One region of the Vibrio gigantis genome, then DNA from elsewhere that is predicted to be linked to it. Evidence: predicted binding sites of a transcription regulator. Region 1 holds the regulator's gene; each other region holds the start of a gene.
What was found. Region 1 encodes CRP, which controls carbon source genes, mostly activating them, when cyclic AMP is high. Its sites were predicted from a motif close to TGTGANNNNNNTCACA; they were not measured.
Positions count from the first base shown of each region.

Region 2: a site for CRP is predicted at 1,093-1,108, ahead of deoD (purine-nucleoside phosphorylase). Genes of this name have one in related genera too.
Region 3: a site for CRP is predicted at 1,249-1,264, ahead of mlc (sugar metabolism global transcriptional regulator Mlc). Genes of this name have one in related genera too.
Region 4: a site for CRP is predicted at 1,623-1,638, ahead of udp (uridine phosphorylase). Genes of this name have one in related genera too.

Region 1 covers NZ_AP025492.1:3,246,453-3,249,633, forward strand. The annotation lists gene OCV56_RS14630 (YheU family protein) at 20-232, shown strand; gene OCV56_RS14635 (phosphoribulokinase) at 310-1,179, shown strand; gene crp (cAMP-activated global transcriptional regulator CRP) at 1,419-2,051, shown strand; gene OCV56_RS14645 (DUF1338 domain-containing protein) at 2,229-3,020, opposite strand.
Region 2 covers NZ_AP025493.1:1,607,273-1,610,453, reverse strand. The annotation lists gene OCV56_RS23195 (L,D-transpeptidase family protein) at 1-877, opposite strand, end outside; gene deoD (purine-nucleoside phosphorylase) at 1,225-1,935, shown strand; gene OCV56_RS23185 (lactate dehydrogenase) at 2,018-3,181, shown strand, end outside.
Region 3 covers NZ_AP025492.1:2,413,284-2,416,464, forward strand. The annotation lists gene mlc (sugar metabolism global transcriptional regulator Mlc) at 1-1,173, opposite strand, end outside; gene pyk (pyruvate kinase) at 1,493-2,938, shown strand; gene OCV56_RS10550 (patatin-like phospholipase family protein) at 3,084-3,181, opposite strand, start outside.
Region 4 covers NZ_AP025492.1:1,131,591-1,134,771, reverse strand. The annotation lists gene OCV56_RS05180 (DUF1887 family protein) at 1-537, shown strand, start outside; gene udp (uridine phosphorylase) at 764-1,522, opposite strand; gene OCV56_RS05170 (zinc/cadmium/mercury/lead-transporting ATPase) at 1,819-3,181, opposite strand, start outside.

The sequences.
Region 1 (3,181 bases):
ATAAAAGAGAGAAGTATTTATGATCATCCCATGGAAAGATATCGAGCCTGAGACGCTAGAAAACCTCATCAAAGAATTCGTGCTGCGTGAAGGTACAGATTACGGCGATGTAGAGGTTTCACTGCAAAACAAGATTGACCAAGTGAAACATCAATTAGCTTCAGGAGAAGTCAGTATCGTGTTTTCTGAGCTCCATGAAACCGTTGATATTCAAGTCACAAAACGCTTCTAGGCTGCGCTCATAAAGGAGCCGTGTTATAGTGGTAAACGATTGCTAACAAGTAAGTTACTCAAAAGACAAGGGTTGTCATGTCCGCTAAACATCCAATTATTGCGGTGACGGGTTCATCTGGAGCCGGCACCACCACTACCTCAGAAGCCTTCCGAAAAATGTTCAATATGATGGACGTGAAGGCTGCTTGGGTTGAAGGGGATAGTTTCCATCGCTTCACTCGACCAGAAATGGATGTCGAAATCCGCAAAGCGCGCGAGCAAGGTAAGCACATCAGCTACTTTGGTCCACAAGCCAACGACTTTGGTGCGCTAGAAGAATTCTTCCGTAAATACGGTAACGAAGGTACAGGTAAGGTACGTAGCTACCTACACACCTTCGATGAAGCCGTGCCTTACAATCAAATGCCGGGCACCTTCACGCCATGGCAAGATATCCCTGAAAATTCCGATGTGATGTTTTACGAAGGCCTGCACGGCGGTGTGGTTGATGGTGACATTAACGTTTCTCAACACGTCGACTTGCTGATCGGCATGGTACCGATCGTAAACCTAGAATGGATCCAAAAATTCGTTCGTGATACCCGCGATCGTGGCCACTCACGCGAAGCAGTAATGGACTCCATTGTTCGTTCAATGGATGATTACCTTAACTACATTACCCCGCAATTTTCGCGTACTCATATCAACTTTCAGCGTGTTCCAACCGTAGATACATCGAACCCACTTAACGCCAAAGGGATTCCGAGTTTAGACGAAAGCTTCGTGGTTATACGTTTGCGTGGCATCAAAAATGTCGATTTCCCCTACCTTCTGGCTATGATTGATGGCTCGTTTATGTCTCGTCATAACACGCTCGTAGTACCTGGAGGCAAGATGAGTTTTGCTATGGAGCTCATTGTGAGGCCAATTCTACAACAACTCATCGAAACCGGAAAAATAGGTTAACAAAACAACATTCTGGTTGATTACTTTTCATACCGTGATCATGTGCACAATTTTGCGTAAAAAATCGTAGCTTGGTCACGATTAAAATCAAGAAATAGTACCTGAAAAAGGATACTATTCTTAAACGAAACACAAGATAGCTTGCAGCGCTCAACGAGTGCTCTTATCCTAAAAGTCAATCCAGGCTTAGCTAAAATACGGAAAGCGGCAAGCATACCCTGCAGAGGAAGTGAGATATTATGGTTCTAGGTAAACCTCAAACCGATCCAACATTAGAGTGGTTCCTTTCACACTGTCATATTCATAAGTACCCTTCAAAAAGTACTTTGATTCATGCTGGTGAAAAGGCAGAAACCTTGTACTACATCGTTAAAGGTTCTGTGGCAGTTCTTATCAAAGACGAAGAAGGTAAGGAAATGATTCTTTCTTACCTAAACCAAGGCGACTTCATCGGTGAGCTTGGCTTGTTCGAAGAAGACCAAGAGCGTACAGCTTGGGTTCGTGCTAAATCTCCTTGTGAAGTAGCTGAGATTTCTTTCAAGAAATTCCGTCAACTTATCCAAGTGAACCCAGACATCCTAATGCGCCTTTCTGCGCAAATGGCAAACCGTCTACAAGTAACTAGCCAAAAGGTTGGTGACTTAGCGTTCCTTGACGTAACAGGTCGTATCGCTCAAACGCTACTAAACCTAGCGAAACAGCCAGATGCAATGACTCACCCTGACGGCATGCAAATCAAGATCACTCGTCAAGAGATTGGCCAGATCGTTGGTTGTTCTCGTGAGACAGTAGGTCGTATCTTGAAGATGCTTGAAGAGCAGAACCTAATTTCTGCACACGGTAAAACTATCGTGGTATACGGCACTCGTTAATCTCGATTAACTGAGCCAAAAATTTGAAAGCCACCAAATGCGAATTTGGTGGCTTTTTTATTATCTAAAGATCAGATACAAGATACGAATGGAACACATGAGGCTCTCGCCTTGTAAACATTCTCGAAGCGAAGCGTACCCTAGTCTCTAGGGCAAAGCCCGTGCACGTATCTTCTTTTATCCGTTGGTGCTTTCGAAGATCTTATCCGCTGATGCAGCGACAAAACCGGTATAAAGCTCACCATTCGCCATTGCATAACGCTTAGCGAACTCATAGAAGCCGCCAGGAATCATCTCATTGCCTTCAACAAATGCCACTGGCACTTTGTCCGCCATTGTTGATGATTGCTCTAATAGAACCTCTGGAGAGCCTTTTACCTCACCGCCAGATGCATTGATTGTGAATCCCGACTCACTTAGGTAGTCATTCACAGCCTGAACTTCATCGAACTTGTTCAGTTGATTGACACTAACCGTGAAGTGGTTGGCGCCATAACCGTGAGCCGCTAGCCAAGACGCGTATTCACTCTCTTTTGCTAGTACTTGAAAATCAGCGAAACTCAAATCCCATTGGCGACCACCAAACAAGAACTCATGACCTTGAAGCTTGCTTGCATCAACCTGCTCAACCAACTTAGCAACGATCTGTTGTAAGTCATTTGAACACTCTTCAACCTTCAATTCACTAATGAACACTTTCGGTTGTTTTGGGTCTGGGTGCTCGTAGTGTTTTGCCACTAGCTTCTTGCTCTCAAACAGGTAATCGCCACATGCCTTATAGCCTAACTCAAGGAAAGGTTTAGCTAACGTTTCAATACCTAGAGGGGCAACATTGAAAGTACGCAGTGCAATGTGATCATTGATCAGCGCTTCATCTTCTTTTAGCAAATGATGTACTTTCTCTGCCGATGGGCAAAGCCTGTGAATGTAATCGTCCCATAGAGATTTAAAGAGTAGATCGGGCGTCATGGTGACTCCTTGTCAGAGGTTCTAGCAAGCTAGTAATTTGGATTAGAAAGGGAAAGACTGAGACACAAAGTCAGCAGCCATCAGCCTGTGACATACTTGTTCTATTATTATCTACCGCCCAATCTTGACGCTGAGCGTGGTTAAAATAAGGAAGCGATACG
Region 2 (3,181 bases), on a different replicon from region 1:
GCCACCATTTAAGTTCCACTGGAATCTGTAATGATTTCTTTGAACCATCACTTCGAGTTAGTGGTTCGTGCGCTTCAACAAATACACTTCTATCTGGTTCTAATGACACCTTAATCGGTTCATTGATAATTGTGACCTGTTCACCACGATTCACTTGCTCAAAAAGCCACTCAATATCTTTAGGTTCCATTCGGATACAACCAGAGCTGACTCGTAGACCTATTCCGAAGTCTTTATTAGTACCATGTATCAAATAGTCGCCAGCACCATAAGCAAGTCTCAAAGCATACTCACCCAATGGATTTTCCGGACCTGCGGGAACCACTCTCGGTAGTTCAATTCCCTTTTCAAGATACTCTTTGCGAATTGATTGAGGTGGTGTCCATGTTGGATTCGGTCTTTTTTGGCTTATCTTGGTGATCATCTCGGGAGTATCGCGCCCCACTCGACCGATGCCGACAGGGAAGACATGCACCTGGTTTTTCTCGGGCTCAAAATAGTACAACCTTAATTCAGCAAGATTGATGACAATCCCCTTTCTTGGGGTATCAGGCAGGATCAAACGGCTTGGAATGCTTAATACATAGCCTTCCGGTGGAAGAAAAGGATCCACGCCTTTATTGGCCGCCATTAAAGAAAGAAAGCCAATATCGTATTGCTTGGCGATGATAGCCAAGGTTTCGCCTGCCGCCACTTCATGTTGCTGTATTCTGCCCACAATACGGCTCTCTTTCGGAGGAAGCTCAAAGGTTGCAGCAGACACCCACGATGAAGTGAGTCCTACAACGATCAAACTGGTTTTCACAGAAAGCAACGCGGCCCTTCGTAGTCGTGTTTTCATTAACTGTAAAGGCGTCGAATTAGCGCAATACGACATACAAATCCTTGGTTTGTCTTTATATCAAAGTTTAGATTATCGCTGATCAAACGTCTCTACAACGTATTGTTGTCTCGAAACCGATAAGCAACAAGTCTATCTGTAGGCCTTTTCCTTTCATCAGCTTGCAATTCACCCATACAAAATCGATTGCCTTTACGCTTTCAACATATTTGGTTATCAATATTAATAAAACTATAATGACAGGCCTGTTTTGTGACTAAAGTCTCATGGGGCCACGTTTTAACTCGCTAATATTGCCTCAACAAAACGAATTCAATTCAACAGAATCGGTAATTGATTAAATCCTGTTCCTTTAATTACCGTTTAAACTTTGGAGAACGACCATGGCTACACCTCATATTAATGCTCAAGCTGGTGATTTCGCTGAAACAGTACTTATGCCGGGCGACCCGCTTCGCGCAAAATACATTGCAGAAACATTCCTTGATGACGTGAAGCAAGTTTGTGACGTTCGCAACATGTTTGGCTACACAGGCACTTACAAAGGTAAGAAAGTTTCTGTAATGGGCCACGGTATGGGTATCCCATCATGCTGCATCTACGTACACGAGCTAATCGCTGAGTACGGTGTGAAAAACGTTATTCGTGTAGGTAGCTGTGGCGCAGTACGTGACGACGTTAAACTAATGGACGTTGTTATCGGTATGGGTGCATCTACTGACTCAAAAGTAAACCGTATTCGTTTCAACAACCATGACTTCGCTGCTATCGCTGATTTCGGTCTTCTAGAAGAAGCAGTAAACCAAGCACGTGCACAAGAAGTTCCAGTTAAAGTTGGTAACGTATTCTCTGCAGACCTTTTCTACACTCCAGAAGCTGACCTTTTCGAAAAAATGGAAAAGCTAGGCATCCTAGGTGTTGATATGGAAGCGGCTGGTATCTACGGTGTTGCTGCGGATCTTGGTGCTAAAGCACTAACTATCTTAACAGTATCAGATCACATCATCCGTGGTGAGAAACTAAGCTCTGAAGAGCGTCAGAAGTCTTTCAACGACATGATGAAAGTTGCTCTAGAGACAGCAATCAACATCTAACGATTTGATAAAAGATACATTGAAAAGCGTTACCCCGCAGCCAGGCTCGCTTGGCTGCTCAAATAATCCCGAGGGGGAGATCGTGTCTAACGACAAGCTGCCAAAAGATGCGGATGGTTTGCAACTCAACTTTTGTAAAACATTGGCGTGTGACAACTTTGGCTTGAGCGATGCAAAACGGTATGTTTTGCAACACGCGAACCCTAAGCGTCCAGCGATGGTTTGTCGTGAATGTGGAGCTTTCCCCCCCTTACTTAACAATCGTGAAGTGTTAAGCGAACTTCATCGCCTAAGACAACTTCACAGCGACGGGCTCCCTGCTTGTCGTAATGATGATTGCGATAACTTCGGCTTATCAGTTCATACCCACAAACATCTTTATCATGCCTTCGGCTACAGTGGCGACAGGCAGCGCTATAGATGCAAAGACTGCCAATCAACCTTCGTTGATAAATGGTCTGGCTCCAATAAAAAACTTCAGTTTCAAGAGAACCTCATGGGCTTACTGTTCATGGGTTATTCCGTACGCGAAATCTGTAGAAAACTCGAGATCAACCCAAAGACTTTCTATGATCATGTTGACCATATTGCTAGCCGCTGTCGTCGTAAATTAGCGATGATCGATGCACGATGGGTTAACCATGCGAAAGATTACGAATTCGCATCTCATTACCAGCGTCTACAGCCACAAAGTAACAACGGTGTGGTCTGGATCGCTACGGGCGAGGCGCATTCTGGCTATATCCTTTGCCAGCACGTTAACTACTCTCAAAATGAAGAACCATCAGGGAACGTTGACCACAACCCTTATGATGATGTTGCACGCTTTGTATCTAAAGATCACTCTTCAGAAGCGAATCTCGAGCTGCCTCAGCCGTCTGACAAACTAAAAGAGCGCATTGAACAGCAGTACCAAGTGATTCTGGCGAGAGGTAACGTTGAAGATCCGATGGGGAATCTCACCACATTTAGCTACCCTTCAAAAGGCGCACTCATTCGACCACCTTATACCTCTTATGCTCACTTCCTACATGTGCTGGATATGTGTAATGAAGACAAGCACGTCGCTATCTATATGCCACAAGATCCATTACTAAGATCTGCCGCTTTAAGCGTATGTTTGCCTCGCATTCAGAGTCAAAATATTGACCTAATGTATGTAGAGGAAGATTCCGGATGGCAAGACGACCAAAGTTTTGAAAAGATCGACATCGTTCACATGAGTTGGTGGCGAGATCGCTGGGCA
Region 3 (3,181 bases), 830 kb from region 1:
CTGCTTGATGAGCGCTGCACCTGGCATGGTTGCCTGCTTATAAAAACGAGATTCCACCAGCTCTAAGTCTTTATGGTAAACAGATAGACTCTGCTCTTCGATGCACTTTTGAATCGCCGGATATAACACGCTCTTCGCCTGATTGATCACACCACCCACCAAAATTTTCTCGGGGTTGAATAGGTTAATCACAATCGCAATCGCAGAGCCTAAGTAACGGCCTAGCTGTTCAATCACTTCGACAGCCAATGGATCCCCATCAGCAGCAGCCGCGCAGATTTGTTCAATTGTGACATCTTCAAACACAGTAAGCGTTGATTCTTCACCATTTGCCAGTCGCTCTTTGACTTGCTCACGGATCGCTTGAGAACTCGCGACAGTTTCTAAGCAACCTCGGTTGCCACAATGACAAAGCTTGCCTTCTTTATCGATCTGAATATGCCCCAACTCACCGATGTTACCGTGACGTCCTTGCAGTACGCGACCATCAAGAATGATACCGGCACCTAGACCATGGTGAATAGAGATAAGAACAGAGTTGTCGTTATCTTGTGAGTTACCAAACAGCTTTTCTGCCAGTGCCCAAGCGCGAGTATCATTCGCAATAAAAACTGGCAGACCTGTTTCTTTGTAGATCTCCGGCCCTAACGCTAAGTTTTCAACATTATAGTGCGGCATCTGCAACACAATACCTTGCTCTGAATTCACCAGGCCTGGCAGTGTGATAGCGATACTCGTCACCCTGTCGAGTTGCTCGGCATAAGTTTGGAAGAACTCATCGATTTCATGGAGAAGACGCGCAAGCACATCATCTTGATCACGTTCATGGATATCAATTTTGGTATCGATAAGCACGTCGCCGCCCAATTCATGAAGCGCTATCGTCAAGTATCCACGACCAAGACGCATCGACAAAAATTGCCAACCTTCATTATTGGTTTGCAAACCGACAGCAGGACGCCCACGCGTCGTGGCTTCTTGAACCGTCGTTTCGTGAATAAGGTGAGCTTCAATGAGTTCACGGGTAATTTTAGTAATACTCGCCGGAGCCAATTCACTTTGCTTGGACAGATCGATACGAGAAATAGGACCTTTAAGGTCAATTAGTTTATATACACGACCAGCATTGACCTGTTTGATATGATCAATATGGCCCGGTTGAGCCATGTACATTTTACGCTCCAGAAATCATCAACGAGGTAATTTTTTTACTTTGCGAAGTAATTGTGAAGTCACTTGGTATATCGCCGTGACCAGTATCACGTATATACATGAATCTTTGTGTATCGAGTCAAATAGTTCGAGGAAAATTAACACCCATATCGATAATTTGCGACTTAATTTTCAGAATAAAACATCGCGTTTGAGCCCTGAATTCAATAATTAAAGGGAAATCAAGAAATATCCTCCTAGCTCCCAATAAATTATCAATTAATGCATATACTTAATTCAGTCTTTTAAAAGATTACTTGGCCTCACTCTAGGAGTATTCATGACAGCCGAATTAAGAAAAACGAAAATCGTCACAACGCTAGGCCCTTCTACTGATAAAGGTAACGTGCTTGAAGAGATCATCAAAGCCGGTGCCAATATCGTCCGTATGAACTTCTCTCACGGCACTAGCAATGACCATATACAACGCGCAGAAAAAGTCAGAGCAATAGCAAAAAGACACGGCACTCAAATCGCTATCCTCGGTGACTTACAAGGTCCCAAGATTCGTGTGTCGACATTCAAAGATGGTAAAATCCAATTGGCCGTTGGCGACCAATTTACTCTCGATAGCAGCCTAGGTTTAGGTGAAGGCAACCAACAAGCTGTTGGCCTTGATTACAAAGAACTGCCTAACGACGTATCCGCCGGCGATATCCTGTTGCTTGACGATGGACGTGTACAACTGAAAGTAACCAAAGTGGAAGGTTGCCGTGTTCACACCGAAGTTATCATTGGTGGCCCTCTCTCCAATAACAAAGGCATCAACAAAAAAGGCGGTGGCCTTTCCGCGGAAGCGCTAACAGAAAAAGACAAGCGCGATATCGTCACCGCAGCACAAATCAAAGTGGATTACCTAGCCGTGTCTTTCCCACGCAACGGTGAAGACATGCACTACGCTCGTCAGCTTGCACGGGAAGCTGGTTTAGAAGCTCACTTAGTGGCAAAAGTGGAACGAGCAGAGACGGTAGCCACTGTTGAGAACATGGATGACATCATAATGGCCTCAGATGTGGTCATGGTGGCTCGTGGTGACCTCGGAGTAGAAATTGGTGACCCTGAGTTAGTCGGTGTGCAAAAACAGCTTATACGCCGTGCTAGAGCGCTTAACCGAACAGTGATCACTGCAACTCAGATGATGGAATCAATGATTTCAGCGCCAATGCCAACACGTGCAGAAGTAATGGACGTTGCCAATGCGGTACTGGATGGCACCGACGCGGTGATGCTTTCAGGTGAAACCGCGGCAGGTGATTACCCAGTCGAAACCGTAAAATCAATGGCAGAAGTGTGTATTGGTGCAGAGAAAATGGCGGGTGTTAACCAATCTAATTACCGTATTGATCGCACCTTTGTTACCGCAGAAGAAACCGTTTCTATGGCGACTATCTACTCTGCAAACCACATGGAAGGCATTAAAGGCGTAGTCACTCTCACCGAGTCAGGCCGCACTGCTCTTATGATGTCTCGATTAAGTGCTGACATGCCTATCTACGCACTGTCTCGCAACGAAGGAACGCTTAATCGCTGTACCTTATACCGAGGCGTGACGCCTATCTACTTCGAGACAGAAGCCAAAGACAGCTTTGACATTGCACTATCTACGCTCACCTGTCTTAAGGAGAAAGGACACCTTAAGTTTGGCGACCTAGTGATCGTCACTCAAGGCGATATTATGGATGTGGCGGGGTCAACCAACTGTATGAGAATCTTACCTGTCACCTAATGTTTGACCATAAGGCAAAGCGATTTACCTAATCTCAGAGGCAAAAAAGGGTTATCGAACCAAGTTCAATAACCCTTTTTTCATTTCAGAACACGACTCACTAACCATCTGGTTAAACAGCATGCTAACTCATCAACTTCGAGAATTACTTGCCAGCAGCAATGGTGGCTAACTGGGATATATGCGAGTTACGAGCATTTTCCGTTGAGGTGTAGGTTTCTACAAACCGGTAACCAGCTTCTA
Region 4 (3,181 bases), 1.5 Mb from region 1:
CAAGGCTATCGAGAGCTAAACATGCTGCTGAGCGATTTGGTTGAAGCTAAGATTGCGACTTACGACAATGGTATTTTAACCTTTGCCAATGAAGACGCGCGCCGCTTCTCAAACGGTGAATGGCTTGAAACATTGGTTCACAGCACGGTCAAGCAGATCCAAGATGACATGCCGACCATTCAAGATCGCTCTTTGAATGTTCAGGTATACCGTCAATTAGGTGAGCGTGAAGTTCGAAACGAGCTTGATGTTGCATCAGTAGTGAACAATAAGCTACACATCATCGAATGTAAGACCAAAGGCATGCGTGATGATGGTGATGACACGTTATACAAACTGGAATCGCTGAGAGACCTGCTAGGTGGTCTACAAGCCCGTGCAATGTTGGTTAGCTTCCGCCCTCTTCGCCACAATGACATCACACGAGCGGAAGATCTTGGCCTTGCGTTGATTGGCCCTGATGAATTAAAAGATCTTAAAACACACCTCACAGCATGGTTTACAGCCGCTGGCGGTAATGAAGATCTAGAGTACTAAAAACAAGTAGACTCTATGAGCAAAGCTCTCTTAAGCAAATGTTCAAAAGGCGGATGGCGATTAAGTCACTCGCCTTTTTTGTTTCTGATACTTTTTGCTGTCTACTTTCTCTCTATTACTCAAAGAGGAAATAAAAAATGGCCGCATCATTCGATACGGCCATTTTCAAAATTTGAAGTCGATTTAAGACTTAATGCACTTTAAGACTAAAAGTACGGTTACGTACTTAAAGCATTTTACGAGCAGCTTCTACAACCACTTTGATTGAACGAGCTTCTGTTACTTTCAGTGTATCGTGATCAGGCGTCTCTTTTTGAGTACGGTTGATAATCACACCAGCCACACAACCTGCTTTCAGACCAGAGCTTGCACACATAGTTAGCAATGTTGCAGATTCCATCTCGAAGTTTAGAACGCCCATGTCTTGCCATTCTTGCATAGAACCTTGGAAACGCTTAACAACGCGACCAGAGAACGTGTCGTAACGCTCTTGACCTGGGTAGAACGTATCACTTGAAGCAGTTACGCCCATGTGAACTGTTGCGCCTGATTCTTCAACTGCCGCTTTCATTGCCGTTGCAACTTCGAAGTCAGCAACTGCTGGGAACTCCATTGGCGCAAAGTGCAGGCTAGCGCCGTCTAAACGAACAGAACCTGTAGAAACAATCATGTCACCCACGTTTACGTGAGGTTGGATAGCACCAGTAGTACCAACACGTAGGAAAGTGCGAACACCAAGTTGAGCAAGCTCTTCAACTGCGATAGAAGTAGATGGACCACCGATACCAGTTGAACATACAACAACTGGCTTGCCGTCTAGCTCTGCGCGGTAAAGCGTGTATTCACGGTGACTAGCAAGGAATTCAGGGTTCTCCATCTCTTCTGCAATTTTTTGCACACGAGCAGGATCACCAGGGATGATCGCGAGAGTAGCACCGTTAAGATCTGCTTCAGTAACACCTAAGTGGAAAACAGCTTGAGACATAGTTCGCTCCTTTTGGCTTATTGGGCTTTTTACCCTTATTTAAGCTCATAGTAAATTCGTGGGGTACGAACACACTCTAACCAAGCTTATTACAAAATGAAGTGACACAACTCACACTAATGATCGCAACAAGAATTCAAGTTTCACAAAAAACCGATTGGTATCACAAAAATAAGCAATCCGAATGCCTGTGTTGCATACTAACGAGACAAAAAACGCCTTTAACGTATTACCGCTAAAGGCGTTTTTATATTAGTCGTTTTTGAATAAGACTAATCTATATCAGTAAGCTGTGCTTAGTCTGCTTTAGACTTGAAACGAAGCAGGCGCAGAGCGTTTAATGTTACCAAAGCTGTCGCACCACTATCCGCTAAAACTGCCACCCACAAGCCCGTAATACCCAGCAAACTTGTCACTAAGAATACGCCTTTCAAACCAAGCGCAAGAGCGACGTTTTGACGGATGTTGTTCATAGTTGCTTGCGACAGTTCAATCATCGCTGGCAGCTCAGTTAAACGGTTATGAGTCAGTGCTGAATCCGCGGTTTCCAAAGCTACGTCTGTACCTCCGCCCATGGCAATACCCACATTCGCGGTTTTCATTGCTGGCGCGTCATTAATGCCATCACCAACCATAGCAACGTGCGACTGTTGCGATAGCTCTTCGACATACGACACCTTATCGCTTGGAAGCAGGCTTGCTTTGTACTGCATACCAATCTTGCCACTGATTGCTGCTGCACTTCGCGGGTTATCACCCGTCAGCATGATAGATTGAATACCTAGGTCATTAAGTCGCTCAATCGCAACTTTAGCGTCACTGCGCAACGTATCTTGCCAAGCAATCAAACCAATTGGAGTCGCGTGCTCTGTTGATACTTCTTGATCTTTAAGCGCAACCACAACCGTCTTACCCTCACCTTCTAATGCTTCTATCTGAGAAACAACATCGGTACCAAGATCGATGGTTACTTTAGACGGTGACAGAACCTGATATTTAACACCATCAACATCGCCTTCAACACCGCTACCAATCAGCGCTTTCTTATTGTGAGATTCTGGAATCTCAACGTTCAGCTCTTTTACTTTAGCGACAAGTGACTGCGCCAATGGGTGAGTAGACCCGACTTCAATTGCCCCAACCACACGCAGCATCGCATCTTGTTGCCAACCTGATAAAGGCTGAATGTCCGTAACCTGAGGCTTACCTTCAGTCAGGGTGCCTGTCTTATCGAAAGCAATAGTTTGGATTTTGCCAAGCTGCTCCAATGCTGCACCACCTTTAATAAGTGCGCCACGTTTCGCCGCAGCAGCTAAACCAGAGGTAATCGCTGCAGGTGTTGAGATAACTAATGCACACGGGCAAGCAATCAACAATAGCGCTAAGCCACGATAGACCCAGGTTTCCCATGGCTGTGCAAACAACAATGGTGGTGTGATGATCACCAGTAAAGCCACCACCATCATTAATGGTGTGTACCAACGACTAAACTTATCGAGGAATCGTTCTAGTGGTGCTTTACGAGACTCGGCTTCTTCAATCAGGTGAAGAATACGGTCAATCGCGTTCTCGCCCTGTTTTGAAGTGATAGTGATACGAACTACTTTGTCCACGACCACGGCGCCAGCCATGATGCTATTGCCTTCGATATGTTCAACA